Regions from separate parts of the Streptococcus cristatus AS 1.3089 genome, predicted to be linked through region 2. Evidence: predicted binding sites of a transcription regulator. Region 2 holds the regulator's gene; the other holds the start of a gene.
What was found. Region 2 encodes NrdR, which represses ribonucleotide reductase genes. Its sites were predicted from a motif close to ACACNATATATNGTGT; they were not measured.
Positions count from the first base shown of each region.

Region 1: the regulator NrdR is predicted to act here: its motif matches at 2,684-2,699, upstream of nrdH (glutaredoxin-like protein NrdH).

Region 1 covers NC_021175.1:482,975-498,553, forward strand. Annotated here, with positions in the region: gene I872_RS02370 (DUF4238 domain-containing protein) at 1-85, opposite strand, end outside; gene nrdE (class 1b ribonucleoside-diphosphate reductase subunit alpha) at 85-2,244, opposite strand; gene nrdH (glutaredoxin-like protein NrdH) at 2,339-2,557, opposite strand; gene I872_RS02385 (phosphocarrier protein HPr) at 3,004-3,267, shown strand; gene ptsP (phosphoenolpyruvate--protein phosphotransferase) at 3,269-5,002, shown strand; partial or broken gene I872_RS02395 (NADP-dependent glyceraldehyde-3-phosphate dehydrogenase) at 5,388-6,811, shown strand; gene glgB (1,4-alpha-glucan branching protein GlgB) at 7,199-9,112, shown strand; gene I872_RS02405 (glucose-1-phosphate adenylyltransferase) at 9,116-10,258, shown strand; gene glgD (glucose-1-phosphate adenylyltransferase subunit GlgD) at 10,248-11,387, shown strand; gene glgA (glycogen synthase GlgA) at 11,384-12,814, shown strand; gene I872_RS02420 (phosphatase PAP2 family protein) at 13,117-13,617, shown strand; gene manA (mannose-6-phosphate isomerase, class I) at 13,764-14,705, shown strand; gene I872_RS02430 (AI-2E family transporter) at 14,995-15,579, shown strand, end outside.
Region 2 covers NC_021175.1:1,781,119-1,796,697, forward strand. Annotated here, with positions in the region: gene dinB (DNA polymerase IV) at 1-686, opposite strand, end outside; gene pflB (formate C-acetyltransferase) at 1,041-3,356, shown strand; gene I872_RS08810 (threonine/serine exporter family protein) at 3,474-4,247, shown strand; gene I872_RS08815 (threonine/serine exporter family protein) at 4,252-4,710, shown strand; gene I872_RS08820 (hydroxymethylglutaryl-CoA reductase, degradative) at 4,882-6,162, opposite strand; gene I872_RS08825 (hydroxymethylglutaryl-CoA synthase) at 6,159-7,337, opposite strand; gene der (ribosome biogenesis GTPase Der) at 7,625-8,935, opposite strand; gene I872_RS08835 (NADPH-dependent oxidoreductase) at 8,978-9,694, opposite strand; gene dnaI (primosomal protein DnaI) at 9,691-10,590, opposite strand; gene I872_RS08845 (replication initiation and membrane attachment family protein) at 10,591-11,745, opposite strand; gene nrdR (transcriptional regulator NrdR) at 11,752-12,225, opposite strand; gene I872_RS08855 (alanine/glycine:cation symporter family protein) at 12,374-13,705, opposite strand; glycine riboswitch at 13,796-13,888, opposite strand; gene I872_RS08860 (carboxymuconolactone decarboxylase family protein) at 14,315-14,863, opposite strand; gene I872_RS08865 (acetyl-CoA carboxylase carboxyl transferase subunit alpha) at 15,046-15,579, opposite strand, start outside.

The sequences.
Region 1 (15,579 bases), 840 kb from region 2:
AAACATGAAACTTACTTGTATTATCAGCAAAATGTTTAAGTAAGCTTCTTGGATAATAATGTTGTTTTTTGTAACCATAAGTAATCAGATCACACAGCTTTCACATTGGTTAGCGCCTACTTCGCCACCATCGTCAGTAAAGGTGCGGACGTAGTAGATGGACTTGATTCCCTTGTTGAAAGCGTAGTTACGCAGGATAGAAAGGTCACGGGTTGTTTGCTTGCTTTCTTTTTTCCACTCGTAGAGGCCTTTAGGAATATCGCTGCGCATAAAGAGAGTCAGTGAAAGTCCTTGGTCCACGTGCTCAGTTGCAGCGGCGTAAACATCAATTACCTTTCGCATGTCCATGTCGTAGGCACTGGTGTAGTAAGGGATAGTCTCAGTTGACAGACCAGCAGCAGGATAGTAAATCTTACCGATTTTCTTTTCCTGACGTTCTTCGATCCGCTGGGTAATTGGGTGAATTGAAGCAGAAACGTCATTGATGTAGCTGATAGAGCCATTTGGTGCAACAGCTAGGCGGTTTTGGTGGTAGAGGCCGTCCGCTTTTACCTTGTCACGAAGTTCTGCCCAGTCAGTAGCGGTTGGGATAAAGATATCTTTGAAAAGTTCCTTCACACGGTCAGACTTAGGTACAAATTCACCCGTCAGGTATTTGTCAAAGTAAGTGCCGTTGGCATAGTCAGATCTTTCAAAGTTATGGAAGGTCACGCCACGCTCGCGAGCGATATTGTTAGACTCCACCAAGGTCCAGTAGTTCATGAGCATAAAGTAGATGCTGGTGAACTCGACAGCTTCTGCTGATCCATAGTCGATCAACTGCTGCGCCAAATAGCTGTGCAGTCCCATAGCTCCTAGTCCAAAGGTATGCGCCAGACTGTTACCGTGGTCAATCGAAGGAACAGCTGTGATGTGTGAGCTGTCAGTGACAAAGGTCAGGGCGCGTGTCATAGTCCGGATGGATTTTCCAAAGTCAGGCGAAGTCATCATGTTGACAACGTTGGTAGAGCCCAAGTTACATGATACATCTGTTCCCAAGTGGAGATACTCTTGAGCATCATTCAAGAGGCTAGGCTCTTGAACTTGCAGGATTTCAGAGCAAAGGTTACTCATGATGATTTTGCCATCGATTGGATTAGAACGGTTGGCCGTATCAATGTTTACGACATAAGGATAGCCAGACTCTTGCTGGAGTTTAGAAATTTCTGTTTCCAAATCACGGGCCTTGATCTTGGTCTTAGTGATATTTGGATTAGCGACTAGCTCATCGTATTTTTCAGTGATGTCGATATAGGCAAATGGTAGGCCGTATTCACGTTCGATTGAGTAGGGACTGAAGAGGTACATATCTTCATTTTTGCGCGCTAATTCGTAGAACTTATCCGGAATCACAACACCGAGCGAGAGGGTTTTAACCCGAACTTTTTCGTCGGCATTTTCCTTTTTAGTAGAAAGGAAAGCGATGATATCTGGGTGGAAGACGTTGAGGTAGACGACCCCTGCTCCTTGACGTTGACCAAGTTGGTTTGAGTAAGAGAAGCTGTCTTCAAAGAGCTTCATAACAGGCACAACACCAGACGCAGCTCCTTCATAACCCTTGATAGGGGCGCCAGCTTCCCGCAGATTGCTGAGGGAAATACCGACCCCGCCTCCGATACGAGACAATTGCAGGGCAGAGTTGATGGAGCGGCCAATAGAGTTCATATCATCTGTTACTTGGATGAGGAAGCAGGAAACCAATTCGCCACGACGAGCCCGACCTGCGTTGAGGAAGCTTGGTGTCGCTGGTTGATAGCGTTGGTGGATGATTTCATTGGCAATATCCTTGGCAATAGCTTCGTCTCCGTTGGCAAAGTAGAGGGCGTTGAAGAGTACCCGATCTTCCATGCTTTCCAGATAGTATTCACCATCATTTGTCTTCAGCGCATACTGGTTGTAGAATTTGTAGGCTGCCATGAAAGATTTGAACTTGAAATCTTGAGCATGGATAAATGCAGCTAACTCTTCAATATATTCAGGAGAATAGAGCTGGATAAATTCTTTTTCCAAGTAGTTTTCTTCAATTAAATACTGAATTTTTTCGGTAATAGAAGCAAACTTCATTGTGTTTGGTTCAACATTTTCTTTAAAGAAGGCATCCAAGGCTTCTTTGTCTTTGTGAAGCATAATTTGCCCATTGACTGGACGATTGATTTCGTTATTTAGACGGAAGTAAGTCACATCTTCTAAGTGTTTGAGTCCCATAATTTTCCTTTTTCTAAAATGGTTTTTGCTTTAACAATATAAAGGGCTCCTACGAATGATAGGAGCGGCAATAAAGCTCTAAATACTGACGAGATTATGATAATTTTTTAAGTTTGCCAGGTTGGAAACCAGAGAATGCTTCAGTTGGCGTTTGGATAACAGGCGCTGCATTGAAACCAAGGCTTTTGACATGGTCAATGTATTCTGGTTGCTCATCAAGGTTGATTTCGCGATATTCCACATGGTTGGTATCAAGAAAACGCTTGGTCATTTTGCATTGGACGCAATCGTTTTTGGAGTAAATAGTCACCATTACATGATTCCTCTATACTTTCATTTTCTTAAATTTTAATATGAAACTAGTATATCTAAAAGCGAATACGATGTCAACAGTTTTGAACTAAATATTGTATGACGTTTTCTTATAGATGCTAGTAAGATACAATATATAGTGTATAAAAAGTTGTAGTGAAGGGAAGAACTACAAGTGCTGATAACGCTTACTTGTGCTGATGAAAGATAGACTAATAGTAACTTGATAAGAGAAGACAGCCTTCAAAAACTTTAAGAAAAAGATGGCGAAATATAGCTTTAGTCTACTATATCAAGACCGAATTTATTTTCAAAGTCTAACGAAATATTTTGTAAGCGAGCCATAAAATTCTTGAAAAAGATTTCAAAAAGTGATATAATACCAATTTGTAAGGGTTATCACAATAACTCAAAAAGAATTATTTTTATTTAAAGGAGAGTCTAACTATGGCTTCTAAAGATTTCCACATTGTGGCAGAAACAGGTATTCACGCGCGTCCAGCAACTTTGTTGGTGCAAACTGCTAGCAAATTTGCTTCAGATATCACACTTGAATACAAAGGTAAATCAGTAAACCTTAAATCAATCATGGGCGTTATGAGCCTTGGTGTTGGTCAAGGTGCAGACGTAGTTATCTCAGCTGAAGGTGCAGATGCAGACGACGCAATTGCAGCTATCTCAGAAACAATGGAAAAAGAAGGATTGGCTTAATATGACAGAAATGCTTAAAGGAATTGCAGCATCTGATGGTGTTGCTGTTGCTAAGGCATATCTATTAGTTCAACCGGATTTGTCATTTGAGACTGTTTCAGTCGATGATACGAATGCAGAAGAGGCTCGTTTGGATGCAGCTCTTGAAGCTTCACAGAACGAGCTTTCTGTTATCCGTGAGAAAGCAGTAGATAGCCTTGGTGAGGAAGCGGCTCAAGTATTTGACGCTCACTTAATGGTACTCGCTGACCCTGAAATGGTTGGTCAAATCAAAGAAACTATCCGTACTAAGAAAGTAAATGCGGAAGCTGGTCTGAAAGAAGTTACAGACATGTTTATCGCTATTTTTGAAGGTATGGAAGACAATCCATACATGCAAGAACGTGCGGCAGATATTCGTGACGTTACCAAGCGCGTTTTGGCAAACCTTTTGGGCAAGAAATTACCAAATCCAGCTTCTATCAATGAAGAATCAGTTGTCATTGCACATGACTTGACTCCTTCTGATACAGCTCAATTAGACAAGAAATTTGTTAAAGCTTTTGTAACTAATATTGGTGGACGTACAAGCCACTCTGCGATCATGGCGCGTACGCTTGAAATCGCAGCGGTATTGGGAACAAATAATATCACTGAACTCGTTAAAGATGGCGATATCATTGCAGCAAATGGTATCACTGGTGAAGTAATCATCAACCCAACTGAAGAGCAAGCAGCAGAATTCAAGGCAGCTGGTGAAGCTTATGCTAAACAAAAAGCTGAATGGGCTCTCTTGAAAGATGCTCAAACAGTGACTGCTGATGGCAAACACTTTGAACTCGCTGCTAATATCGGTACACCAAAAGACGTTGAAGGTGTCAATGCAAATGGTGCGGAAGCTGTAGGTCTTTACCGTACAGAATTCCTTTACATGGATTCACAAGACTTCCCAACAGAAGATGAGCAATACGAAGCTTACAAGGCTGTCTTGGAAGGTATGAACGGTAAGCCAGTGGTTGTCCGTACAATGGACATCGGTGGAGATAAGGAACTTCCGTACTTCGATATGCCGCACGAAATGAATCCATTCCTTGGATTCCGTGCATTGCGTATCTCTATCTCTGAAACTGGTGACGCTATGTTCCGTACACAGATCCGCGCTCTCTTGCGTGCTTCTGTACATGGACAATTGCGTATCATGTTCCCGATGGTTGCTCTTCTGACAGAATTCCGCAAGGCTAAGGCAGTTTACGAAGAAGAAAAAGCTAAATTGCAAGCTGAAGGAGTTGCTGTAGCTGACAATATCCAAGTGGGTATCATGATTGAAATTCCAGCGGCAGCGATGTTGGCGGATCAATTTGCTAAAGAAGTTGACTTCTTCTCTATCGGTACTAACGACTTGATCCAATACACAATGGCAGCTGACCGTATGAACGAACAAGTTTCATACCTCTATCAACCTTACAACCCATCTATCCTTCGCTTGATCAACAATGTTATCAAGGCAGCTCACGCTGAAGGCAAGTGGGCAGGTATGTGTGGAGAAATGGCCGGTGACCAAACAGCTGTGCCACTCCTTGTCGGTATGGGCTTGGATGAGTTCTCTATGAGTGCAACATCTGTCCTTCGGACTCGTAGTCTCATGAAGAAATTGGATACAGTGAAGATGCAAGAACTTGCACAACGCGCTTTGACTGAGTGTGCGACAATGGAAGAAGTTCTTGAACTTGAAAAAGAATATCTTGACTTCGATTAATCTGAAAAAATAGAGAGCGGGACAGAAATCGGTAATTCGTTAGAATTCAATTTCGTCGTCCCACCTCCGCACAGTTGAGTAGGGCTGTAAAAGCTGATGAAATCAGGGTAGTAGAGCCCACTCAACCACTGCGTCTTGCTCGACAATCCAAAGACAATTGAGAGGCTAGGACTTTTGTCCCAGCCTCTTTTAGTTTGCTGCGGTGTCCTAGGGAAGCCAGTTTAGGAAGTAGGAATTCGGGAAAAGGGCAGATATACAGAGAAAATATGGACAAATTAAGATCATTTATCCAACTTGTGAAAATTTTCTTTAAATTTACGAAATTGACTTGAAATTTTCAGAAAATTTGGTAAAATGATACTTAATAAGATTTTGGAGGGGACACGTGAAGCAATATAAGAATTATATAAATGGTGAGTGGCGCGTTTCTGAAAATGAAATTACCATCTCATCTCCTATTAACAATGAGGCTTTAGGAACTGTTCCTGCCATGACACAGGCAGAGGTAGACGATGCGATGGCGAGCGCTCGTGCGGCTTTGCCAGCTTGGCGCGCTCTTTCAGCGGTTGAACGTGCGGCTTATTTGCATAAGGCTGCGGATATTTTGGAGCGTGATCAGGAGAAGATCGGCGAAATTCTGGCAAAAGAAGTTGCTAAGGGCATCAAAGCGGCAGTTGGAGAGGTAGTCCGAACAGCAGACTTGATTCGCTATGCAGCTGAAGAGGGGATTCGTATTCACGGTCAGGTTATGGAAGGCGGGGGTTTTGAAGCTGCCAGCAAGAAAAACTAGCTGTAGTCCGCCGTGAGCCTGTAGGAGTTGTATTGGCTATTGCGCCATTTAACTACCCAGTTAATCTGTCTGCTTCTAAAATTGCTCCTGCCCTTATCGGTGGAAATGTCGTGATGTTTAAGCCACCTACTCAAGGTTCAATCTCTGGTTTGCTCTTGGCTCAGGCTTTTGCTGAGGCAGGTCTGCCTGCTGGTGTTTTCAATACCATTACTGGTCGTGGTTCAGAAATCGGAGACTACATCATTGAGCATAAGGAAGTAAACTACATTAACTTTACTGGCTCCACTCCAATCGGTGAGCGCATCGGTAAGTTGGCTGGTATGCGTCCAATTATGCTTGAATTGGGTGGTAAGGATGCTGCAGTCGTGCTGGAAGATGCTGACTTGGAGCATGCAGCTAAGCAGATTGTTGGCGGGGCATACAGTTATTCCGGCCAGCGCTGTACGGCCATTAAACGTGTCATTGTCATGGAGAGCGTAGCAGATAAATTGGCAGCGTTGCTTCAGGCAGAGGTAGAGAAACTGACGGTTGGTGATCCCTTTGATAATGCGGATATCACACCAGTCATTGATCATGCATCAGCAGATTTCATCTGGGGGTTGATTGAAGACGCTCAGGAAAAGGGAGCGTCAGCCTTGACAGAAATCAAACGTGAAGCAAATCTCATCTGGCCTGCCTTGTTTGACCATGTGACACTGGATATGAAAGTAGCTTGGGAAGAGCCATTTGGTCCTGTTCTTCCGATTATTCGTGTGACTTCCCTTGAAGAGGCTATCCAGATCTGTAATCAGTCAGAATTTGGTCTTCAATCTTCAGTCTTTACAAATGATTTTCCGAAAGCATTTGAAATTGCTGAAAAACTGGAAGTGGGTACTGTACATATCAATAATAAGACCCAACGTGGTCCAGATAACTTCCCATTCCTTGGTGTTAAAGGGTCTGGAGCTGGAGTGCAAGGGATTCGTTACAGTATCGAAGCCATGACACAAGTGAAATCCATCGTGTTTGATGTGAAATAATGAGAAAGGCGGCTTTGTGCGGCCTTTTTTCTTACCATAATGCACTTGCAAATCTAACATGTGATCGAACAATTTGAAAAGAAATAAGTATTTATATTTTTGATTACTTACCAATTTAAAATGTAAATTTACATATTGGTCTAGATAAATTATTTTAGGAATCCTAGTACAGGGATTGATTTCTAGGTATAGATATTAGCCTCAAACTCTTTGAAATCAGTATTTTATCAGATATTTTCCACAAAAACGTTGATATAGCAACTCATTCTTTTGAAGAAATTGGGCTTTGAAATTTTTGAGACTGTTTTTGGAAATTTACTTGAAAAATATAAGAAAATGAGGTAAAATAGAAACATAGAAAACGCTTACAAATAGGAAGGTGATTGAATGGACAAAAAAGAAGCATTAAGAACCTTTACAACAGGTGAAAACTTTCATTTGCAGCATTATTTAGGAGTGCATCAGGATGTGGTGGATGGCAAAGCTGGCTACACCTTTAGAGTCTGGGCTCCAAATGCGCAGAATGTGCATCTGATTGGAGATTTTACCAACTGGTATGGAGATCAGATTCCTATGACTCGCAATGAAGGCGGTGTCTGGGAAGTCTTCACGGATTTACCTAAGGAAGGGGATATTTACAAGTACAATATCAAACGCAGTAGCGGTCAGGAAATCTTGAAAATTGATCCGCTGGCTATCTATTTCGAAGAGCGCCCAGGTACGGGAGCTATTGTTCGGACTATTCCAGAGAAGAAGTGGCAAGATGGACTTTGGCTAGCTCGGAGAAAGCGTTGGGGCTTTTTCTCAAGACCGGTCAATATCTATGAAGTGCATGCTGGATCTTGGAAACGTAATCCTGACGGCAGTCCCTATTCTATGGCTCAGCTTAAGGAGGAATTGATTCCTTATCTGGTAGAAATGAACTATACACACGTTGAGTTCATGCCACTCATGGCGCATCCTTTGGGACTCAGCTGGGGCTACCAGCTCATGGGTTATTTTGCCTTTGAGCATACTTATGGAACGCCAGAGGAATTTCAGGATTTTGTCGAGGAATGTCACTTGAATAATATTGGTGTCATTGTGGACTGGGTTCCAGGTCACTTTACCATCAATGACGATGCCTTGGCCTACTATGATGGAACACCAACCTTTGAGTACCAGGATCATGACCGAGCTCACAACTATGGCTGGGGTGCCTTGAATTTTGACCTAGGAAAAAATGAAGTGCAATCCTTCTTGATTTCTAGCATCAAGTTCTGGATTGATTTCTACCATCTAGATGGGGTTCGTGTGGATGCGGTTAGCAATATGCTCTATCTAGACTACGATAGTGGTCCTTGGCAGCCAAACAAGGACGGCGGTAATCGTAACTATGAAGGCTACTATTTCTTGCAACGTTTGAACACAGTCATCAAGCTATTTCATCCAGATGTCATGATGATTGCTGAAGAGAGCTCGTCCGAAACCAAGATTACGGGTATGATAGAGATGGGCGGTTTGGGCTTTGACTTCAAGTGGAATATGGGTTGGATGAACGATATTCTCCGTTTCTACGAAGAAGACCCGATTTACCGCAAGTACGATTTCAATCTGGTGACTTTCAGCTTCATGTATTCATTTTCTGAAAATTTCCTCTTGCCTTTCTCTCACGACGAAGTCGTTCACGGTAAGAAGAGCATGATGCATAAGATGTGGGGTGACCGCTATAATCAATTTGCTGGTCTACGAAACCTCTTGACCTATCAAATCTGCCATCCAGGCAAGAAATTGCTCTTTATGGGTTCAGAATTTGGTCAATTCCTAGAGTGGAAGTCAGAAGAGCAGTTGGAATGGTCAAATCTGGACGATCATATGAATAAGAAGATGCAAACCTTCACTTCTGAGCTCAATGCCTTCTATAAAGACAATCGTCCGCTTTGGGAGATTGATTTGAGCTATGATGGCATCGAAATCATTGATGCCGACAATACCGATCAGAGCGTCCTTTCTTTTATCCGTAAGACGGAAAAAGGGGATATGCTAGTCTGTGTGTTCAATATGGTGCCAGTAGAGCGCAAAAACTTTACAATTGGTGTGCCAGTGGCAGCCGTTTATGAAGAAGTATGGAATACTGAATTAGAGAAATGGGGAGGTGTTTGGAAAGAACACAACGAAACAGTTCAGTCTCAAGAGGGACTATGGAAAGATTATCCGCAGACCTTGACCTTTACGCTACCAGCTTTGGGAGCAAGTATTTGGAAAATCAAGCGTCGTGTGAATGTTCGTAAAAATGCTAAAAAAGATTCCACAAAGGAGTAGGATATGAAGAATGAAATGCTAGCTTTGATTCTTGCCGGTGGGCAAGGAACTCGTCTTGGAAAGCTCACACAAAGTATTGCGAAACCAGCAGTACAGTTTGGTGGTCGTTATCGTATTATTGATTTCGCGCTGTCGAACTGTGCCAATTCTGGGATCAACAATGTCGGTGTGATTACCCAGTACCAACCACTTGCTTTGAACAGCCATATCGGGAACGGTTCAAGCTGGGGCTTGGATGGTATCAATACAGGTGTATCCATTCTTCAGCCTTACTCTGCTAGTGAAGGAAATCGTTGGTTTGAGGGAACTAGCCACGCTATTCTCCAAAATATAGACTATATCGATAGCATCAATCCTGAATATGTTTTAATCCTATCTGGAGACCATATCTACAAGATGGACTACGACGATATGCTCCAATCCCACAAGGATAACAGCGCTAGTTTGACGGTTGCTGTCTTGGATGTGCCTCTCAAGGAAGCTAGCCGTTTTGGTATCATGAATACTGATGCTAACAATCGGATCGTTGAATTTGAAGAAAAACCAGAAAATCCTAAATCAACCAAGGCTTCTATGGGTATCTATATCTTTGACTGGCAACGTCTCCGCAATATGCTGATTGCTGCTGAAAAGACCAATGTAGATATGTCCGACTTTGGTAAAAATGTTATCCCTAACTATCTTGAATCTGGCGAAAGCGTTTATGCTTATGAATTTAGTGGCTATTGGAAAGACGTTGGTACGATTGAGTCACTTTGGGAAGCGAACATGGAATACATTAGTCCAGAAAATGCTTTAGACAGTCGTGATCGTCAGTGGAAAATTTACTCACGCAACTTGATTTCACCACCAAACTACCTTGGTGCGAATGCTCATGTTGAAGATTCTTTGGTAGTTGATGGCTGTTTCGTAGATGGAACTGTTAAGCATTCTATCCTCTCAACAGGCGCTCAAGTTCGTGAAGGTGCAGAAGTCATTGATTCTGTGATTATGAGTGGCGCTGTTATCGGGCAGGGAGCTAAGATTAAACGTGCGATTATTGGTGAGGGCGCAGTCGTTTCTGATGGTGTAGAGATTGACGGAACAGATGAAGTGCAAGTAGTCGGATATAATGAAAAAGTGGGGGTACCAACAGATGAAGATTGATAAATATTCAGCGATTTTAGGAAATACGGTCGGTTTCCACGACATGTCAACCTTAACAGACCATCGTCCAGTTGCTAGTTTGCCATTTGGTGGGAAATACCGCTTGATTGACTTCCCCCTTTCTAGCCTTGCCAATGCTGGTGTTCGTAGCGTCTTTGGTATCTTCCAGCAAGACAATATCAGCTCTGTATTTGACCATATTCGTTCAGGTCGTGAGTGGGGCTTGTCTACACTTTTGAGCCACTACTATCTAGGCATTTACAATACTCGTGTAGAAAGCAGCACAGTTGGTAAGGAATATTATGAACAGTTATTGACTTACTTGAAGCGTTCAGGCTCTAACCAAACTGTAGCCCTCAACTGTGATGTGTTGATCAACATTGATCTTAATCAAGTTTTCCACTTGCATAATACAACCAAACAACCGATGACAGTGGTTTACAAGAAATTGCCATCTAAGGGCATTTCCGATGTGAATGCGGTTTTGCAAATCAGTGAAACGGATCATGTTATCGGTCATAAGCTGCATAGTGATAAAGACCAAGGCGAACTTTTCAACATGTCTACAGATATTTTTGTAGTAAATACGCCTTGGTTGATTGAAAAATTGGAAGAAGAAGCGCAAAAAGAATTCCCACAAAAACTGCGCTATGTTCTTCGGGACTTGGCAGCTGAAGTTGGAGCTTTTGCTTACGAATACACAGGCTATCTAGCAAATATCCACTCGGTTGGTTCCTACTATAAAGCTAACATTGACATGCTTGAACAGCAGAAATTCTATTCTCTCTTCTCACCAAATCAAAAGGTTTATACCAAGGTGAAAAACGAAGAGCCGACTTACTATGCTACAGGATCAAAAGTAAATCGCTCTCAGTTTGCATCAGGTAGTATCGTAGAAGGTGAAGTTGAAAACTCTGTTATTTCGCGGAATACAAGAATTTTAGCAGGTAGTAGTGTCAAAGACAGTCTCCTCTTCCCACGTGTTGTCGTTGGAAAAAATGCAGTGCTAGAATATGCAATTGCGGACAAGGGCGTTGAGATTGCTGAGGGAGTAGTCGTTCGAGGTACAGCTGAACATCCAGTTGTCCTGAAGAAAGGTCAAAAAGTTACAGAGGACATCGTTTCATGAAAATTTTATTTGTAGCAGCAGAAGGGGCACCTTTTTCCAAGACGGGTGGTTTGGGGGACGTTATCGGCGCCCTCCCCAAATCCTTGGTCAAAGCTGGCCATGAAGTTGGAGTCATTCTGCCATACTATGACATGACGGATGCTAAATTTGGTGATCAAGTTGAAGACCTCTTCTTCTTTGAAGTTAGTGTCGGCTGGCGTCGGGAGTATGTCGGTGTCAAAAAGATTGAGTTGGAAGGTGTCAGCTTCTACTTTATTGACAATCAGCATTATTTCTTCCGTGGGCATGTCTATGGCGATTTTGATGACGGCGAACGTTTTGCTTACTTCCAATTAGCAGCAATCGAACTGATGGAGCGCATTGACTTTATTCCAGATGTTCTCCATGCGCACGACTACCATACGGCCATGATTCCTTTCTTGGTCAAGGAAAAATATCGCTGGATTCAGGCCTATAATAATATCAAGACAGTGCTGACGATTCACAACTTAGAGTTTCAGGGACAGTTTTCGGACAGCATGCTCTGGGAACTCTTTGGTGTCGGCTATGAACGTTATGCGGACGGAACTCTCCGCTGGAACGACTGCCTCAACTGGATGAAGGCGGGCATTCTCTATGCGGATCGCGTGACAACTGTTTCACCAAGCTATGCCAACGAAATTCGGACGGCTGAGTTTGGTTGTGGTCTGGATCAGATTCTTCGGATGGAGTCTGGCAAGTTGGTCGGTATTGTCAATGGTATCGATACAGATATCTACAATCCAGAAACCGATAAATTGCTGGCTTACCACTTTAATAAAGATGATTTGACTGGGAAATTGGAAAACAAACGAGCTCTCCAATCGAAAGTAGGCTTGCCAGTTCGGGACGATGTTCCTGTCGTTGGTATCGTCTCTCGTTTGACACGTCAAAAAGGCTTTGATTTGGTGGTGGAAGAGTTGCATAATCTGCTTCAGGAAGATGTGCAAATTGTGCTACTTGGAACAGGTGATCCTGCATTTGAACGGGCCTTCGCTTGGTTTGGCCAGGCTTATCCTGAAAAATTATCTGCTAATATCCTTTTTGATGTTACTTTGGCTCAGGAAATCTATGCGGCTAGTGATATTTTCCTCATGCCGAGCCGCTTTGAACCTTGCGGTCTGTCTCAGATGATGTCCATGCGTTACGGTACTCTGCCACTGGTTCACGAGGTTGGTGGCCTGCGGGATACGGTTGAACCTTACAACGTCTATAGTGGACAGGGAACAGGTTTTAGCTTCAATAACTTCTCTGGTTATTGGCTAACCTGGACTTTCAAAGAAGCCCTCAATCTTTACTGGCATGACCGAGAAGCTTGGCGCAGTCTGCAAACTCAGGCTATGGAAAGAGATTTCTCTTGGGATACAGCCAGTCGAGCATATAGTGATTTATATGAGTCACTACTCTAGTATGTTGCATTAGAACAGTAATCCTCTCTTGTTTTTAACAAGAGAGGATTTGTCGGGTAAGTGGTCTTTCTTATGTTGACATCTTATCCAGACTGATGCTTTTCCCTAAAGGAAAGGAAGTTGATTCGTAAAAAAGGAAATCTGGAACTTGGAGAAACAATACTCTTCAGAAAAGATAAACAATAAGAGATTGGGGCTTGGGTCTCAGTCTCTTTTGCTATCCATCTACCATCTTATCTAGAAATATGCTATAGTAGAGAAAGTACGAAAATTCGACTTTTTGAAAAGCAGGGAAAGCAAGTATGAAAGACTACGAGATTTTTTATCAACAATTGACGGCTCCCTTTCGCAGTTGCCCTAGGATAGTGAAAGGGATGGCCCATTTTAATAGGGGGATGACTGTTTTTATGCCTCTGGTGTATGGAGTGGTCTTGATTGATGCCTTTCTGACAGAGGGTTGGAAAGGGTTGCTTGCTTTATTCTTCCTGCCAGCTATCGGATTTGGCCTGTTGACAGCGATTCGTAAACGGCTGAATCAAGCACGCCCTTACGAGAAATGGGCTATTCAACCCTTGCTGGCCAAGGATACATCAGGCAAGTCCATGCCCAGCCGCCATGTCTTTTCGGCGACAGTGATTTCCATGTGCCTACTCTACTTTTTCTGGCTGCCGGGGCTTATCTGCCTCTTGCTTTCAGCAGGGCTGGCTGCGGTGCGCGTGATTGGCGGGGTGCACTATCCAAAGGATGTGCTGGTCGGCTATCTTTGTGGCATTTGCTGGGGAGCTTTACTCTTTTTATTATAAAGGTCTGGCCAGAGCCAGATTTTTATGTAAAGTAAGGTAGGAGTAGACAAAGGGCCCGAGTCTATATTATAATATAAGCAGTTCCAAACTTTCATCGCCAAGGAATATGGGATTTTGGAAGATGAAAAATATGTAAGGAGACTATTATGTCAGAACCGTTATTTCTACAGTCTGTGATGCAGGAGAAAATTTGGGGCGGCACCAAGCTGCGCGATGTCTTTGGCTATGAAATTCCCAGCGACCATGTGGGCGAGTATTGGGCGATTTCGGCTCATCCTAACGGTGTCTCAACCGTCAAGAATGGCCGTTTTGCAGGTCAGAAGCTAGATGCGCTCTATGCCGAGCACCGTGAGCTCTTTGGCAATCGTCCAGAGCCTGTCTTTCCGCTTTTGACCAAGATTTTAGATGCCAATGACTGGCTCAGTGTTCAGGTCCATCCAGATGATGCCTATGGACTAGAGCACGAAGGCGAACTTGGCAAGACTGAGTGCTGGTATGTTATCGCTGCAGACGAAGGAGCAGAGATTATCTACGGTCACAATGCCCAGAGCAAAGAAGAGCTACGCCAGCAAATCGAGAGCAAGGACTGGGATCATCTTTTGACCAAAATTCCGGTCAAGGCTGGTGACTTTTTCTATGTGCCAAGTGGCACCATGCATGCTATTGGCTCAGGCATTCTGATTTTAGAAACTCAGCAGTCTAGTGATACCACTTATCGGGTCTATGACTTTGATCGCAAGGACGATGCTGGCAATCTTCGTGAGTTGCATTTGGAGCAATCTATTGATGTTTTGACTATTGGCGAGCCTGCTAATAGCCGTCCCGTTACCATTCAGACAGACGATTTGACTTCTACTCTTTTGGTAGCTAATGACTTCTTTGCTGTTTACAAGTGGGACATTGCTGGTTCTGTTGAGTTTAAAAAGACAGCAGCTTACAGTCTGTTCAGCGTTTTGGAAGGTGCTGGCGAGTTGACAGTGGATGGACTAGTGTATCCAATCGAAAAAGGCTCTCATTTCATCCTGCCGAGCGATGTCACAGAGTGGACCTTGTCTGGTGACTTACAACTGATTGTCAGCCATCCGTAGTGAGAAAAACAAATAAGAGTGGGACAGAAATCGGTAATTCGTTAGAATTCGATTTCGTCGTCCCACCTCCGCACAGTTGAGTAGGGCTCGACAATCCAAAGACAATTGAGAGGCTAGGACTTTTGTCCCAGTCTCATTTTTCTTTATTTTCGCAGAATGGATAGAGAAAACAGGACCTTAACTTTAATCGGTGAAAAAGTCCAATAAATAAGGCATTTCATCATGGTTGCTTGAAGATATTTTTTCTGAAAAATGTTACAATGAAATGGAATATCCAAAGGAGTCGAATATGGAACACAAAGAAAAAGATTTTAGTTTATCCTGGTTTTTTAGATGGTTCTTGGATAACAAGGCCATTACCGTATTTTTGGTGACTTTGCTCATCGGTTTGAACATTTTTATTCTCAGTAAAATTAATTTTATTTTTACACCGGTGATTGAGTTTATTGGTGTCATTATGTTGCCAGTGATTTTGGCTGGGCTGCTTTACTATCTGCTCAATCCCATTGTCGACTGGATGGAAAAGCGCAAGATTAGCCGTGTGGCTGGAATTACAATTGTCTTTGTCTTAATTGGTATCTTGATTGTGTGGGGCTTGGCGGTTGCTATTCCTAGCTTGCAGCATCAGATAGTGAGTTTTTCAAAAAATGTTCCCGCCTATCTCAAGCAAGCCAATAAAATGATTGAAGATGTTTTGACCAATCATATTTCAGATGATTTGAAGCCACAAATCGAGCAAGTTACGAATAAGCTATCGACTCAGATTACTTCATGGGCCAGCAATTTTTCATCTAAGGCAGTCAATTGGGCCAGTAATTTGATTAGTACGGCTTCGCAAATCATTGTGGCTATCATCATCATGCCTTTTATTCTT
Region 2 (15,579 bases):
CCGAACCTATCAATCAAGGTCATTTCCGGTATCTTGAGCAAATCCGCGCCAGTATAGACCCCCATATCATGCAGTTTCTCGACACTCTTCTTGCCAACTCCATGAAACTTAGCAATATCCATGGACGCTAGAAAGGCCTCTGCCTCCTCGGGCAGAATGACAGTCAGACCGTGCGGCTTCTCATAATCACTAGCAATCTTGGCCAGAAACTTATTATAAGAAACGCCTGCAGAAGCCGTCAGCTGCAGTTCATTCCAGATATCATGCTGGATCAGCTTGGCTATCTTGACCGCAGATTTAAGCCCTAGCTTATTTTCTGTCACGTCCAGATAGGCCTCGTCGATACTCATAGGCTCAATTTTATCCGTATAGCGCTTAAAAATCTCTCGGATCTGCAAGCCAACCGCCTGATATTTTTCGTAATTCCCCGAGATAAAAATTCCCTGCGGGCAGCGCTCATAGGCTTCCTTGGAGCTCATAGCCGAATGAACTCCAAACTTTCTAGCTTCGTAATTACAGGTCGAAACCACGCCACGTCCACCCGTCTGACGCGGATCACTACCGATAATAACTGGCTTCCCCTTAAGCTTTGGATTGTCCCGCTCTTCGATCGAAGCAAAAAAAGCATCCATATCAATATGAATGATCTTTCGCGATGTATCATTGATTAGCGGAAAAATTAGCATGGCGTCTCCTATAGGTAGAATAGCTCTTTAAGAAATTTTATCATTTTTAAAGCAAGTTTCAAAGGATTTTTATCCAAAAGTAAGACCAGAGAAAGCAAGAAACTTTCAATCCTAGGTAAGTATGATCAAAATAAAATGGAAAACAAATATCCTGCAACTAGGTTTGTCAAAATCTTCCTACTATTTTCATTTACATTTTCAAAATTATAAGACAGTTTATGCCAAAACAACGAACTGTATTATAAAAGAAAGCCCCTTTTAGCGATAAAATTCGTTTGTGAAACCGATTACCTTGTGATATACTTTAATTATAAATGTAACAGTTTATGTTGCTAGAATAAAGAGGAAAATCTAATGGTTGTTAAAACAGTTGTTGAAGCTCAAGATATTTTCGACAAAGCTTGGGAAGGTTTCCAAGGTGAAGACTGGAAAGAAAAAGCAAGCGTTTCTCGCTTCGTTCAAGCTAACTACACACCTTATGACGGAGATGAAAGCTTCTTGGCAGGTCCTACTGAACGCTCACTCCACATCAAGAAAATCGTAGAAGAAACAAAAGCTCACTACGAAGAAACTCGTTTCCCAATGGACACTCGTCCAACATCTATTGCTGGTATCGACGCTGGTTACATTGACAAGGACAACGAACTGATTTACGGTATCCAAAATGACGAACTCTTCAAATTGAACTTCATGCCAAAAGGTGGTATCCGTATGGCTGAAACTACTTTGAAAGAAAATGGATACGAACCAGATCCTGCTGTTCATGAAATCTTTACTAAATATGTTACAACAGTAAATGACGGTATTTTCCGTGCTTACACTTCTAACATCCGCCGTGCTCGTCACGCCCACACTGTAACTGGTCTTCCAGATGCTTACTCACGTGGACGTATCATCGGTGTTTACGCACGTCTTGCTCTCTATGGAGCTGACTACCTCATGGCTGAAAAAGTTCGCGACTGGAACGGTTTGACTGATATTGATGAAGAAACAATCCGTCTGCGCGAAGAAATCAACTTGCAATACCAAGCACTCGGTGAAGTTGTAAAACTTGGTGACCTTTACGGAGTTGATGTTCGCCGTCCTGCCTTTGACGTTAAAGAAGCTATCCAATGGACTAACATCGCCTTCATGGCTGTCTGCCGTGTTATCAACGGTGCTGCTACTTCTCTTGGACGTGTGCCTATCGTTCTTGACATCTACGCAGAACGTGACTTGGCTCGCGGTACTTACACTGAATCAGAAATCCAAGAATTTGTCGATGATTTCGTTATGAAACTTCGTACAGTGAAATTTGCTCGTACAAAATCTTACGACCAACTTTACTCTGGTGACCCAACCTTCATCACTACTTCTATGGCAGGTATGGGTAACGACGGTCGTCACCGTGTTACTAAGATGGACTACCGTTTCTTGAACACACTTGACAACATCGGTAACTCTCCAGAGCCAAACTTGACGGTTCTTTGGACTGACAAATTGCCATATTCATTCCGTCGCTACTGTATGCACATGAGCCACAAACACTCTTCTATCCAATACGAAGGTGTAACAACAATGGCTAAAGACGGATATGGTGAAATGAGCTGTATCTCATGTTGTGTGTCTCCACTTGACCCAGAAAACGAAGAACAACGCCACAACATCCAGTACTTCGGTGCTCGTGTAAACGTTTTGAAAGCTCTTCTTACTGGTTTGAACGGTGGTTACGATGATGTACATAAAGACTACAAAGTATTTGACATCGATCCTATCCGTGATGAAGTTCTTGAATTTGAATCAGTTAAAGCGAACTTCGAAAAATCACTTGACTGGTTGACTGACACCTACGTAGATGCTTTGAACATCATCCACTACATGACTGACAAGTACAACTACGAAGCTGTTCAAATGGCCTTCTTGCCAACTAAACAACGTGCTAACATGGGATTCGGTATCTGTGGATTTGCTAACACTGTTGATACATTGTCAGCTATCAAATACGCAACTGTTAAACCACTCCGTGATGAAAATGGCTACATCTACGATTACGAAACAATCGGTGACTTCCCTCGTTGGGGTGAAGATGACCCACGTTCAAACGAATTGGCAGAATGGTTGATCGAAGCTTACACTACACGTCTACGTAGCCACAAACTTTACAAAGACGCTGAAGCAACTGTATCACTTTTGACAATCACATCTAACGTTGCATACTCTAAACAAACTGGTAACTCACCAGTCCACAAAGGTGTATACCTCAACGAAGATGGTTCAGTGAACTTATCTAAACTTGAATTCTTCTCACCAGGTGCTAACCCATCTAACAAAGCTAAAGGTGGATGGTTGCAAAACTTGAACTCACTTGCTAGCCTTGACTTTGGTTACGCGGCTGACGGTATCTCGTTGACAACTCAAGTTTCTCCACGTGCTCTTGGTAAGACTCGTGATGAACAAGTGGATAACTTGGTAACAATCCTTGATGGTTACTTCGAAAACGGTGGACAACACGTTAACTTGAACGTTATGGACTTGCAAGATGTTTACGACAAGATCATGTCTGGTGAAGACGTTATCGTTCGTATCTCAGGTTACTGTGTAAACACTAAATATCTCACTCCAGAGCAAAAGACTGAATTAACACAACGTGTCTTCCACGAAGTCCTTTCAATGGATGATGCACTTAGCTAAACCTCTTTCCTAATTGTAAAACCAGCTGAAAATCAGCTGGTTTTATTTTGATTTATAGAGATAGCTTGGGGCATTTGTGTTATAATAGAGTTATTGTGAAACGAAAAAGGGGATGCAATGGCTGAGAAAATGTCTACAGATGAAAAAAATCTTAATCTGGCCGTCGATGTTATCATGCTAGCTGGGACTTTGCTACTACAAAGTGGTTCAGAGATTTATCGGGTCGAAGACACCATGATCCGGATCGCCCATTCGCAGGGCATCATGGACTGCAATGCCTTGGCCATGCCAGTTGCCGTATTCTTTTCCATTGAAAATACCAATATTTCTCGAATGAAACGAAATATCCATACGAACTATAATATCGAGAAAGTCTGTGATGTCAATCAGGTTTCTCGGCAATTAGTCAGTGGAGCAATCAATTTGGAAGAAGCGCTTGAACAACTAAAGGAACTTAAAATAAAAAAGCTTCCTTATAGCGAAAAAGAGCTGATTACAGCTGCTACGCTCAGTGCGCCCTTCTTTTCAATCATGTTCGGTGGAAATTTTTACGATGCTCTTGGGGCTGGTATAGCAACCCTATTTGGCTTTTCTTTCTCCCTTTATGTCGATAAATATATTCGGATTCCTTTCGTATCAGCCTTTGCTGGGGCTTTCGTCTTCGGATTATTGGCTCAGATTTGGGCTCGCTACTCAGGCTTCGATTCAACAGCAGACTTGATTATCGCAGGAGCTGTCATGCCCTTCGTCCCAGGAATCGCCCTGACCAACTCTGTGCGTGACATCATGACCAGCCATATCAATTCTGGGATGAGCAAGCTCTTTGAATCGCTCCTCATTACCCTTGCTCTTGGTGCAGGTACCTCTGTCGCCCTCCTTATTATGAAATAAGCCTATGACAATCTTGACTTTCTTACTGCAAGCCCTTGCCAGCCTACTGGCCATCATCACTTTTCTAATCGTTCTAAATGTCCAGCGGAGTATGCTGATTCCCGGCGGAGTCTTAGGAATGTCCACTTGGCTACTCTATCTCCTACTCAAGGGACCGACCAATGTCATCATAGCAACCTTTGTGGCTGCTATCATTGGTTCCTGTGCCAGCCAAATCCTCAGCATCATCTACAGAACGCCAGCTGTCGTCTTTATTTTGGCTATTCTAGCGCCTCTAGTACCTGGATATATTTCTTACCGGACAACTGCCTTCTTTGTGACAGGTGATTACAGTCATGCTATGGTCAATGCTACCTTGGTCGTCATCCTAGCCTTGGTCATCTCTATCGGGATGGCTAGCGGGACTGTCGTCTTAAAGATCTACAGCTACCTTAAGAAACATCCTCTTCACTATAAAAAATGAGGCTGGGACAAAAGTCCTAGCCTCTCAATTGTCTTTGGATTGTCGAGCAAGACGCAGTGGTTGAGTGGGCTCTATTACGCTGATTCCATCAGCTTTTAAAGCCCTACTCAACTGTGCGGAGGTGGGACGACGAAATCGAATTCTAACGAATTACCGATTTCTGTCCCACTCTCATTTTTCTTTACGCATTTTGGTTAGAATTTCCTTAGCTTTTGCCTGATTGAATTGCTTCTCTTTGAGAAGTTCTGCAACAACAGCAGCAATCTCATCTTCCTGAGCACCTGCCAATAAAGCTAGAGATTTAGCTTGGAGTTTCATGTGGCCAGCCTGAATTCCCGTGGTCACCAGTGCTCTCAAGGCCGCAAAATTTTGCGCTAAGCCGACAGAGACGACAATCGAAGCTAATTCTTTGGCTGTCGGTTGCCCTAATAAATCAAAACTGGCGACAACCATTGGATTAAGCCCAATGGAGCCTCCCTTGGCCGCAACAGGCATGGGTAGAGTCAACTGGCCATAGAGCTTTTCTTCTTCTAGATCGACCTCCCACTGACTCAAACCTTGGTAGGCGCCATCGTGAGCAGCATAGGCATGAGCTCCTGCTTCAATGGCCCGCCAATCATTTCCTGTCGCCAAAAGAACTGCATCAATTCCGTTAAAAATCCCTTTATTATGCGTGCTGGCCCGATAAGGATCCTGCTTTGCAAACTGACTGGCTAGAACGATTCTTTGGGCAGTGCGTTCAGCTTCTGCCTTGTCTCGACTGAGTGAGTGGAAATCAATTTCACAAGAAGCTGTTACGAGCGCCTCAGTCGCATAGTTAGATAAGATGGCCATCAGGCTCTGCCCACCTGTTATCTCCTCTAACCGTTCTTTTAGGGCTTCTAGCATCGTATTAAGGATATTGGCGCCCATGGCTTCCTGGGTATCCACGACAAGGTAGACGACTAGAAAATCTGTCTCTCCCTCCAGGAAATCCGTTCGCAATTCACGCGCCCCACCACCTCGCTTGACGATGGAAGGATGGGCTTGATTCGCCAATTTTAATAAAGCTGACTTTTCATTTTGAATCTGCTCTAGAGCTTTAGCTACATCAGGTACATCATAGAGCGCGACCTGTCCAATCATCTGGCGATTATGAATCTTGGTCTTGAAACCACCGCTGCGCTTGATGATTTTTGCTGCAAAACTAGCAGCAGCAACGACAGAAGGCTCCTCTGTTACAAAGGGTACCTGATAAACCTGCTCATCTATGAGAAAGTCCGGTGCAATCGAATAAGGCAAAGCCAGAATAGAAAGCACATTTTCACTCATTTGATTGGCTGTCTCCAACGGCAGATAGTATTGATTAGCAAGATTCTGCCAATTCTCATCCTGGAGTAGCTCATGGGCTTTTAGAAACTCTAGCCGCTCTGCAGGTGTCTTTTTAGAAAATCCAGTCCAATTTATTTTCATGATGGTTTCTCAACTTTGATATACTTGCGCTGGTGTTGGTCTATTTGAACCAAGGCGTAAACTTGGTCATCATAGCCAGAAAAGACAGCTGAGCCGTTTTCATCCAGCTGGGCTTCTGCAAAGAAAAGCTCTTCATAGGTGGCAACTGTCAGTTCCTGACGTTGATTCAATTGCTCCAAGCGATGAGTCGTCAGTTGTTTTTCATAACCTTCTACCAGATTAGCACTGAAAATCTCAGCGACAGCACCGCTACCATAACTAAAGAGAGCAATCTTGTCACCAGCCTTGAGATTTTCAGAGTTTTCTAAAAGGGACAAGAGCCCCAAAAAGAGCGAGCCTGTGTAGATGTTTCCAACCTTTTGGCTATAAAGAATAGACTTATCAAAGTTTTCTTGCAGTTTTCTCTGCTCTTCCTGAGACAAGCTCTGATCCATAATTTTATTTAAACCTTTGAGTGCCAATTTAGGATAAGGAAGATGGAAACAGACCGCTGCAAAGTCGGCTAGAGCTAAGCCATGACGCTTTTGATATTCCTTCCAAGTTGTCTCAAGGCAATCCAAATACTGCTGGGTTGAGTAGACACCATTGACATAAGGAGTCGTAGAATAATTTGGTCGCCAGAAATCCATAATATCACGAGTCTGGGCCACATTGTCATCGTTGAACTCCAGGATTCGTGGATTTTGACTGATCAGCATAGCGATTGCGCCTGCACCTTGAGTCGGCTCGCCTGGCGCCTCTATCCCGTATTTTGCAATATCACTAGCGATGACCAAGACCTTGCTTTCTGGATATTGTTTGATATGTAGCTTGGCATAGTCTAGAGCAGCAGTTCCAGCGTAGCAGGCTTCCTTCATTTCAAAGCTACGAGCAAAGGGCTGGATCCCCAAAAGACCGTGAATAAAGACCGAAGCCGCCTTACTTTGGTCGATGCTAGACTCCGTTGCGACAATGACCATATCAATGACCTGCTTATCCTCTACGGTCAAGATTTGTTCAGCTGCTGTCGCGCCCAGAGTGACAATATCCTCAGTTAAAGGAGCAATGCTGATCTCCTTCATCAATAATCCCTTGCTGAGCTTGTTGGGATCAATGCCCCGCTCCTCAGCCAGATGATCTAATTTTAAAACATAATTGCTGGTCGCAAAACCGATTTGATCGATTCCGATTTTCATCATAAAGACCTCATTCAATTCATTTGATAGCTAATAGTATTCAGACACTATTTTACCATAATTAAGGCTAAAACTCTTTTAAAAACCATTTTTAATCCCAAATCCGACTTGAGACGGAGAAAGCTCATCATCAAAAAATAAGAGAAACCCAATTTTTCCAATTCAGTTTCCCTCATCAATCTATTCCAAATTTTGAGCTAGCAAGTTTATGGATTTAAGGATAAGCCTCCCTCCATAAACTCCTTGCAATATACCTTGTTTTCTTTGTAAACAGGCTGAAGCGAGTCCTACTTCCGTTTCCTTGCAATCAAGTGAATCGGTGTTCCTTCAAAGACAAAGGCCTTGCGGATTTGATTTTCCAAGAAACGCAGGTATGAGAAGTGCATAAGCTCTTCTTCGTTGACAAAGATGACAAAGGTCGGCGGTTTGGTCGCAACCTGAGTCGCATAAAAAATCTTGAGACGTTTGCCCTTGTCAGTCGGTGTCGGATTAATGGCGATAGCATCCATGATGACATCATTAAGCACCGCTGATGGAATACGGGTATTCTGACTCTGACTGATTTGCTTAATCATAGCCGGCAGCTTATGGAGACGCTGCTTGGTCAAGGCAGAAACAAAGATAATCGGCGCATAAGACAAGTACTGGAACTGGTCGCGAATATCTTCTTCCCAGTCTTTCATGGTATGGTTGTCTTTTTCCAGCGTATCCCACTTATTTACGACGATGATCATTCCTTTTCCTGCTTCATGGGCGAAGCCAGCGATTCGCTTGTCGTACTCACGAATTCCTTCTTCAGCATTCAGCACCATCAGAACGACATCTGAGCGATCGATTGCCCGCATAGCCCGCATAACAGAGTATTTCTCTGTATTTTCATAGACCTTGCCTGACTTGCGTATACCAGCCGTGTCGATCATGGTAAATTCCTGACCTTCACTGTCCGTAAAGACCGTATCAATAGCATCGCGTGTTGTACCAGCCACTGGACTGGCAATGACCCGATCCTCACCCAAGATGGCATTGATCAAGCTAGACTTACCGACATTAGGACGGCCAATCAGACTAAACTTAATCATATCAGGATTTTCAACTACTTCCTCGTGAGGAAGATTTTCGACGATAGCATCCAGAACATCCCCTGTGCCGATCCCGTGGACAGAAGATACTGGGAATGGATCGCCCAAGCCCAGTGCATAGAAATCATAGATTTCATTGCGGATCTCGGGATTATCCACCTTATTGACTGCTAAAATAATCGGTTTGTGAGTCTTATAAAGCATGCGAGCCACATACTCGTCCGCATCAGTGATGCCTTCCTTGCCAGACACAACAAAAACGATGACATCAGCCTCGTCCATAGCAATCTCAGCTTGGTGTTTGATTTGCTCCATAAAAGGCGCATCAACATCGTCAATTCCGCCCGTATCAATGATACTGAACTTACGATTCAGCCAATCTGCCGTCGCATAGATTCGGTCACGGGTAACCCCTTCCACGTCTTCGACAATGGAAATCCGCTCTCCCGCAATCCGATTAAAAAGCGTTGATTTGCCGACATTAGGACGGCCGACAATGGCAATAGTTGGTAAAGCCATGTTTTCCCTCTTTCATTCTTTGGGACAGAGCAGAGCTCCGCCTTAATTTTCTAATTTCTTTTCTTTGAACAGTTGGTCAATCGCTTGATTCGGCTCCTGACCAAATTGAGCTGCCAAACGCTGGCTCCAAGTATCCTGTGCTCGCTCACCAGCATACTCAGCCTGCACACGGTCATAGGCCTCGATAACTGAGCTTCCCTGCTCACAGTATTCTGCCTCAAAGACCACCGCTTCATAGGGCAGGCGTGGCTTGACAGCATGGTTTTGATTTGGTTTTCCTAAAGCCATACCAAAAACTGGATAAGTATAGTCTGGCAGATTAAATAGCTGGGCAATTTTTGAAGCTTCGTAGCGAACTAAACCAATAATAACGCCGCCATAACCCAGACTTTCAGCTGCCAAGAGGGTATTTTGCCCTGCCAAAGCAGCATCTACCGAGCTAATGAGGATATTTTCAGTTCCCTCCGGATAAAAATCTTCTGTATGTAGCGCAGCTCCCTTTTTAGCTCGATTGAGGTCTCCTACAAAGAGCAAAAAGACTGATGCCTGAAGAATTGCTTTCTGCGGAACTAAGTCAAAAAGAGCCTCTTTTTTCTCCTGGCTGCGCACCACGATGATAGAGTAGGACTGGAAGTTTTTCCAACTGGAAGCAGCACGTCCAGCATCGATAATAGCACGTAATTCCTTATCCGAAATCTGCTCCTCCGTAAAACGGCGAACAGACGTATGAGCTTTCATCAACTTAATTGTTTCATTCATCGGCGATTCTCTCCTTCTAGGTGTACTTCTTGAGCTAAAAACTTAATCCGCTCCATAACCCGCTTAGCCTGCCAAGTCTCATCGCCATTCTTAGAGTTGGCAAAGTGACGTTCCAAATCTGCAAAACTAAAGTTAGAAGTGAAGAAAGTCGGCAGATTTTCCTGCATACGGTGCTGGAGGATAACCTGCAAAATCTCATCCCGCATCCATGGACTAGACTGCTCAGCACCGATATCGTCCAAAATCAGCACTTGAGCTGTCTTGACCTGGTCAATTTTGTCCTTGACCAAGCCAGAACTGATCGCATTTTTAACATCCAAAACAAAGCTCGGATAGTGGAGAAGAGTCGTTGAGACACTGCGCTTTTCTGACAAATCATGCGCCAGAGCAGCCATCATGTAGCTCTTACCCACGCCGAAATCTCCGTAGAGATAAACAGCCTTTTGATAATGCGGAAAGTCCGCAACAAAACTGGTCAAGAACTCGAAAGCTTTGTAGCGACCGACATCGTCTAAATCCACTTTGGCCAAACTAGCCTCTTTTAAACTGGCTGGCAGATTGATAAGGTTGAGACGGCTTCTAATCGTTTCCTGTCTCTCCTGCTCAATCAACTCAGGCGTTTCCTCATAGGCAACATCCGCATAGCCTTCATTTTTCACCAAAATCGGCTTATAACCCTTGGCAATATAGTTCTGATCTTCTAGCAGGAAGCGATCGCGTTCTGTAATGTATTGATTGAACTTAGAAATGCTCCGCTGAATTTCGGTTGGAGACAGTTGTTCTCGACTGATAAAGGCAGCGATATCTGGATCTGCTAAAATCTGCTGGACTAATTTTTGATAATCAAATTGCTTCACCTTATTCATATGAGGCATCGCCTGTCCTATTTTTTCCATTTAATCGCCTCCCTCTTCCAGTCTTGCTAAAAGTCTTCTTTTTTGTTCCTCTAGTTCCGCTTGTTTTTCTAAGCTAGTTTCATTTTTGTAATCTGGCTGACTCCAATTCGGCACATTGCTTTTAGCAGAAGCTGGGCTGACTTGCGCAGGACGACTATTCGTCTGCTGGTTGCGCTCGCGGATTTTCAGGACCGCCTCTTCAGCCGAGGTCACCTTTTGATAAGAAAAGTCATTGGCCACCTTGAGGGCATACTTCTCATTGAGATTGGCCGAATCCACCTTATTAAAAGTCAAGAGCAGGATGATATTGATAACTTCATCCAAAAGTCCCATCTCTGCCAAATCCTGAATCAGCTTCCGTTCACTACGCGTAATGGCCGCTTGGCGGGTTTTCTTGATTTCGGCCAAAAAGAGCAAGGGCTGCTTGCTTTTGGCCTCACGAATAATAGACTGCTCTTGCGGAGAAAAGTCTCCCGAAACTGGCTTTTGCTGAATTTTTTGCTGCATCCTTTTCGTTGAAATCACATGCGACACAGCCGTATCACGCGCTAAGACATAAGTCTCATACCAAGTCCATTTCTTCTGCTCCGCAATGGCAAACAAGTCCAAGAGGTCCGTTTTTTCATCTGCAAAACGCAAGCCATCCTGGGCCATTCTCTGTTTAAAATGCGTCAAATCAAAATCATTTTGGCGACTAGTTCTCGTCGGACTGACGTCATCCATGCCATAAATCTGGCTAAAAGAAGGACTGATCTTTTGCCCAGCTGGATTTTCCGGTCGTAGCTTATCTACCGCCGCCTGACCAATCTTTTTCTCCAAAAGACTACTGTACACATGATGAGCAAAGAAGTCCTCAGCAGACAAGGTTGGATAGAGTCGGATGGAAAACCCCGTCTCAGTCTGGAAAAGCTCTAGCAACCCAATAGCTGATAGGCGCTCCAAACTTCTCTCCAACACTTCCATACCAAAATCAAGATGATTTAAAATATGACTGAAAAGTCGCTGCTGAGCTCCATTATCCCAAAAAGAAACCAGATAAAGATAAAGTGCCACTGCATCCTTACCCACAATGGGTAGATAATAACGGGCCAGCCCGCTCATATCTTGACTGACCTGGTTATTAGACAAGAAAGAAAAATGATCATTTGGTTTCATAAGCCATTATTTTTCCTTTTTCTTCTTAGAACCCTTGGTAATCTGCTTCAAAAGGCTTTCCAGCTCGCCAACATCTTTGAAACTCCGATAAACACTGGCAAAACGGACATAGGTAATTTCATCCAGTTCGGCCAGCTCATCCATAACCAGAGAGCCAATATATTCGCTAGCAATCTCATTTTCACTCTGACTGCGGAGCTTTTGCTCAATCCGATTGACCAATTCTTCAATCTCATCACTTGATACCGGACGCTTCTGGGCGGAGCGGATGATTCCGTTAAAGATCTTATCCCGAGAAAATTGCTCACGCGTTCCATCTTTTTTGACAACGACTAGGGTTCTTTCTTCCACGCGCTCATAAGTTGTAAAACGATGCTGGCATTCCTCGCATTCACGGCGACGACGGATTGTATTTCCATCTTCTGCCTGCCGGCTGTCAACCACACTTGATTTGCTTCCGCCACATTTGGGACAACGCATGTCATTTCCTCCTAGAATCTTAATACTTCATTATACCATGTTTTGACCAATAACAAAAGACGAGAGATTTCTCGCCCATAAAAAAACTAAAGCTGACAAAGCAGCTTTAGCAAGGTAATCTTCTTTCAAAAATCCAGCAACTAAAAACTCAGCCCTTTTTGTCAAAATACTTTTTGGTCTCAGCAATAATAACAGGAGATAAGACCAAAAGAGCAATCAGATTTGGCAAGGCCATCAAGGCATTGACAATATCGGCAATAACCCAAACTGCTTCTAACTCGATAAAGCCTCCTAAGAGCACCATAGCGACAAAGATGATTCGGTACAAGCGAATATATTTGACACCAAACAGGAACTCAAAACAACGCTCACCGTAGTAGTTCCAGCCTAAAATCGTGGTAAAGGCGAAAAGAACCAGAAAAATAGTGAGAAGAACAGGACCGAAACTAGAGAATACTGTAGAAAATGCCGCTTGTGTCAATCTAACGCCGTTCAAATCACTATTCCAAACGCCAGTGACTAAGATTGTCAGACCAGTTAAGCTACAAATAATGAGGGTATCAATAAAGGTTCCCGTCATCGAAATCAAGCCTTGCTCGACAGGTTCCTTAGTCTTAGCTGCCGCTGCCGCAATAGGAGCTGATCCTAGGCCCGATTCATTTGAAAAGACGCCACGAGCTACCCCATTTTGAATGGCCATCCGCATGCTTGCACCAGCAAAGCCGCCCACCGCTGCTGTTTGACTAAAGGCAGAAGTGAAGACCAGCTGCAAAGTTGCCCCAAGCCGATCAAAGTTAAGAAGCAAAATGGTTATGGTTCCCAAGATATAAATAGCTGCCATAAAAGGCACAACCTTGGTCGACACTCGCGCAATGGACTGAATGCCGCTGAAAATAACCAAAGCCACCAAAATAGCCAAGATAAAGGCTGTCATAGCTGAAGGTAGCTGAATAGTATTATGCATGGCTTCTGTGATGGAGTTGACCTGCGTAAAGGTTCCAATACCTAAAAGAGCTACCAAGACACCCGCAACAGCAAAGAAGATGGCTAGCGGACGCCATTTTTCTCCCATTCCCAACAGAATATAGTGCATGGGGCCACCAGCAACTGCTCCGTGGGCATCCTTGGAACGATACTTAATCGCTAATAAACCTTCGGCATACTTGGTTGCCATTCCAAAGAAAGCAGCTAACCACATCCAAAACAAGGCACCCGGTCCACCAACTTTTATGGCCGTCGCAACACCGATAATATTCCCCGTTCCAACCGTGGCTGCCAATGCTGTACAAAGAGCAGCAAAGCTTGACACGTCTCCATGGTGATCCTCTCCGGATACAAAAATTAAGCGAAAGGCTCGAGAAAGACGCGAAATCTGTAGCAACCTCAGACGAAGAGTCAGATAAATTCCCGTTCCAACCAATAAAATCAAAAGGGGAGGCCCCCAGACCAAAGAATCAATTTGATTCAGCAACTTCAACATAAGTCTTATGCTCCTTTTCCACACCGAGAAAAAGAAAAGTACATGTTTACACATGTACTCTGGATGCTTGAGAATGACCGACTTCTGTCCTTCCCTTGCTCTGTCCTTTTACCTGAGAGTTTGAGCGGTTCTAAACCGCCTTGCCCCTTCGGTGCCAATCATGGTCTCTCCAGAGTTCCGTCCATTTCACAGTCATAAGGTTCAAACGCTTATTTCTGAAAAACTTCATTCGGTGTTTATTCTAAATTTTCTATTATTTTAAAATAATATTCGGTTTTTGTCAATATTTTATGAAAAACTTTGAATATTGTATTGACCCCAAAAGGTCAGACAGATAATTTATTCAAAGGTGAGATGATAGTAACTCATAGAATCTCCTTGGTTACCTGTTGATGTGGTTATTTATGATTTACACTAATTGAAGTTCTGTAAGTTTTTTGCACTATGTTTTACAATTTTTCATTCCTTAAAATATTGACAACATTCTTCCAAGAGTTAGTCAAGAAAAATTTTAGAAAGTTCTGCTAGTTCAGCACTGGTTTCTTGCTTGACTTGTAGTCAATGAAAAAGAATGGGTCGTTCTACAAAGCCCTTCTCACCCCTCAAAGACTAGGCATAAGGCTGCAATTCTGGATTGATTGGTGTGTTTGCTAGATTATTGGCATAATTGCAGAGGGTTGCAAGACTAACACCCAGAACTACATCCAGAGCATTTTCATGCGTATAGCCGGCTTCTAGGAAGTCTGCCAAAGCCTCATCTCCGACTCGTCCCTTGGTATTGATGACAGCAATGGTAAATTTGGCAAGTGTATCTAGCTTCGGATCTGTATCTATCGGCGTACGATTGCGTAGAGCCTCCAAAAGATCATCATTCATTTGAATCTGCTTGATTGAAAAAGCTGTGTGACCCGCCACACAGAAGGCGCAGCCGTTGGTAACTGCAGCTGTAATCTGCACTACTTCCCGCTCAGTCGGTGTCAGGCTGTTGCGGCGATTGATAGCTCCAACTGTCCGATAAGTTTCCAAGGCCGTTGGTGCATTGGCCAAAAGACCGATAAGATTGGGAATGTAACCACCGTTATCTTTTTGAACAGTTTCCAGGACCTCTTTTACCTCGGCAGGTGCGGACTCAATTGTGTGGATAGTAAATTCTGACATATGAAACCTCATTTCTTTTGATTAGCAACTATCTTAACATAGGTCTGACAGCTTGTATAATATATATTTTATATGACCTCTATAAAGAGAATATATTGCCACATGTCAAACTAAAATATATTACCACCTTAACTGTCTCCATACCTCTCTCAAGCAAGAAAAAGAAGCCCTAAGGCTTCTGACTAATATTTTCTAAAACGTTGATAGCGATCTTCCAAAAGTTGCTCGAGAGAAAGTTTAGAAAGTTCCGCTAATTCGGTACTGATTTCTTGCTTGACTGTAGCTAAGAGCTCATTTTTATTAAAGCCACGTTCGGGGATAACCTTATCAACGACACCCATCTGCAAAAGCTCATGCGAGGTGATTTTCATCATCTCAGCCGCCTCCATTGCTCGGCTGCCATCCTTCCATAAAATGGAAGCAAAGCCTTCCGGACTGAGAATGGCATACATAGAGTTTTCCAGCATCCAGACCCTGTCAGCCACTGCTAAGGCCAGCGCCCCACCAGAGCCACCCTCACCAATGATAATGGCAATAATGGGCACTTTCAGATCACTCATTTCCATGAGATTACGGGCAATGGCTTCTCCCTGTCCGCGCTCCTCAGCACCGACGCCAGGATAGGCACCAGCTGTATTGATAAAAGTCACGACTGGACGGCCGAATTTCTCAGCCTGCTTCATGAGACGTAGGGCCTTGCGATAGCCTTCCGGATG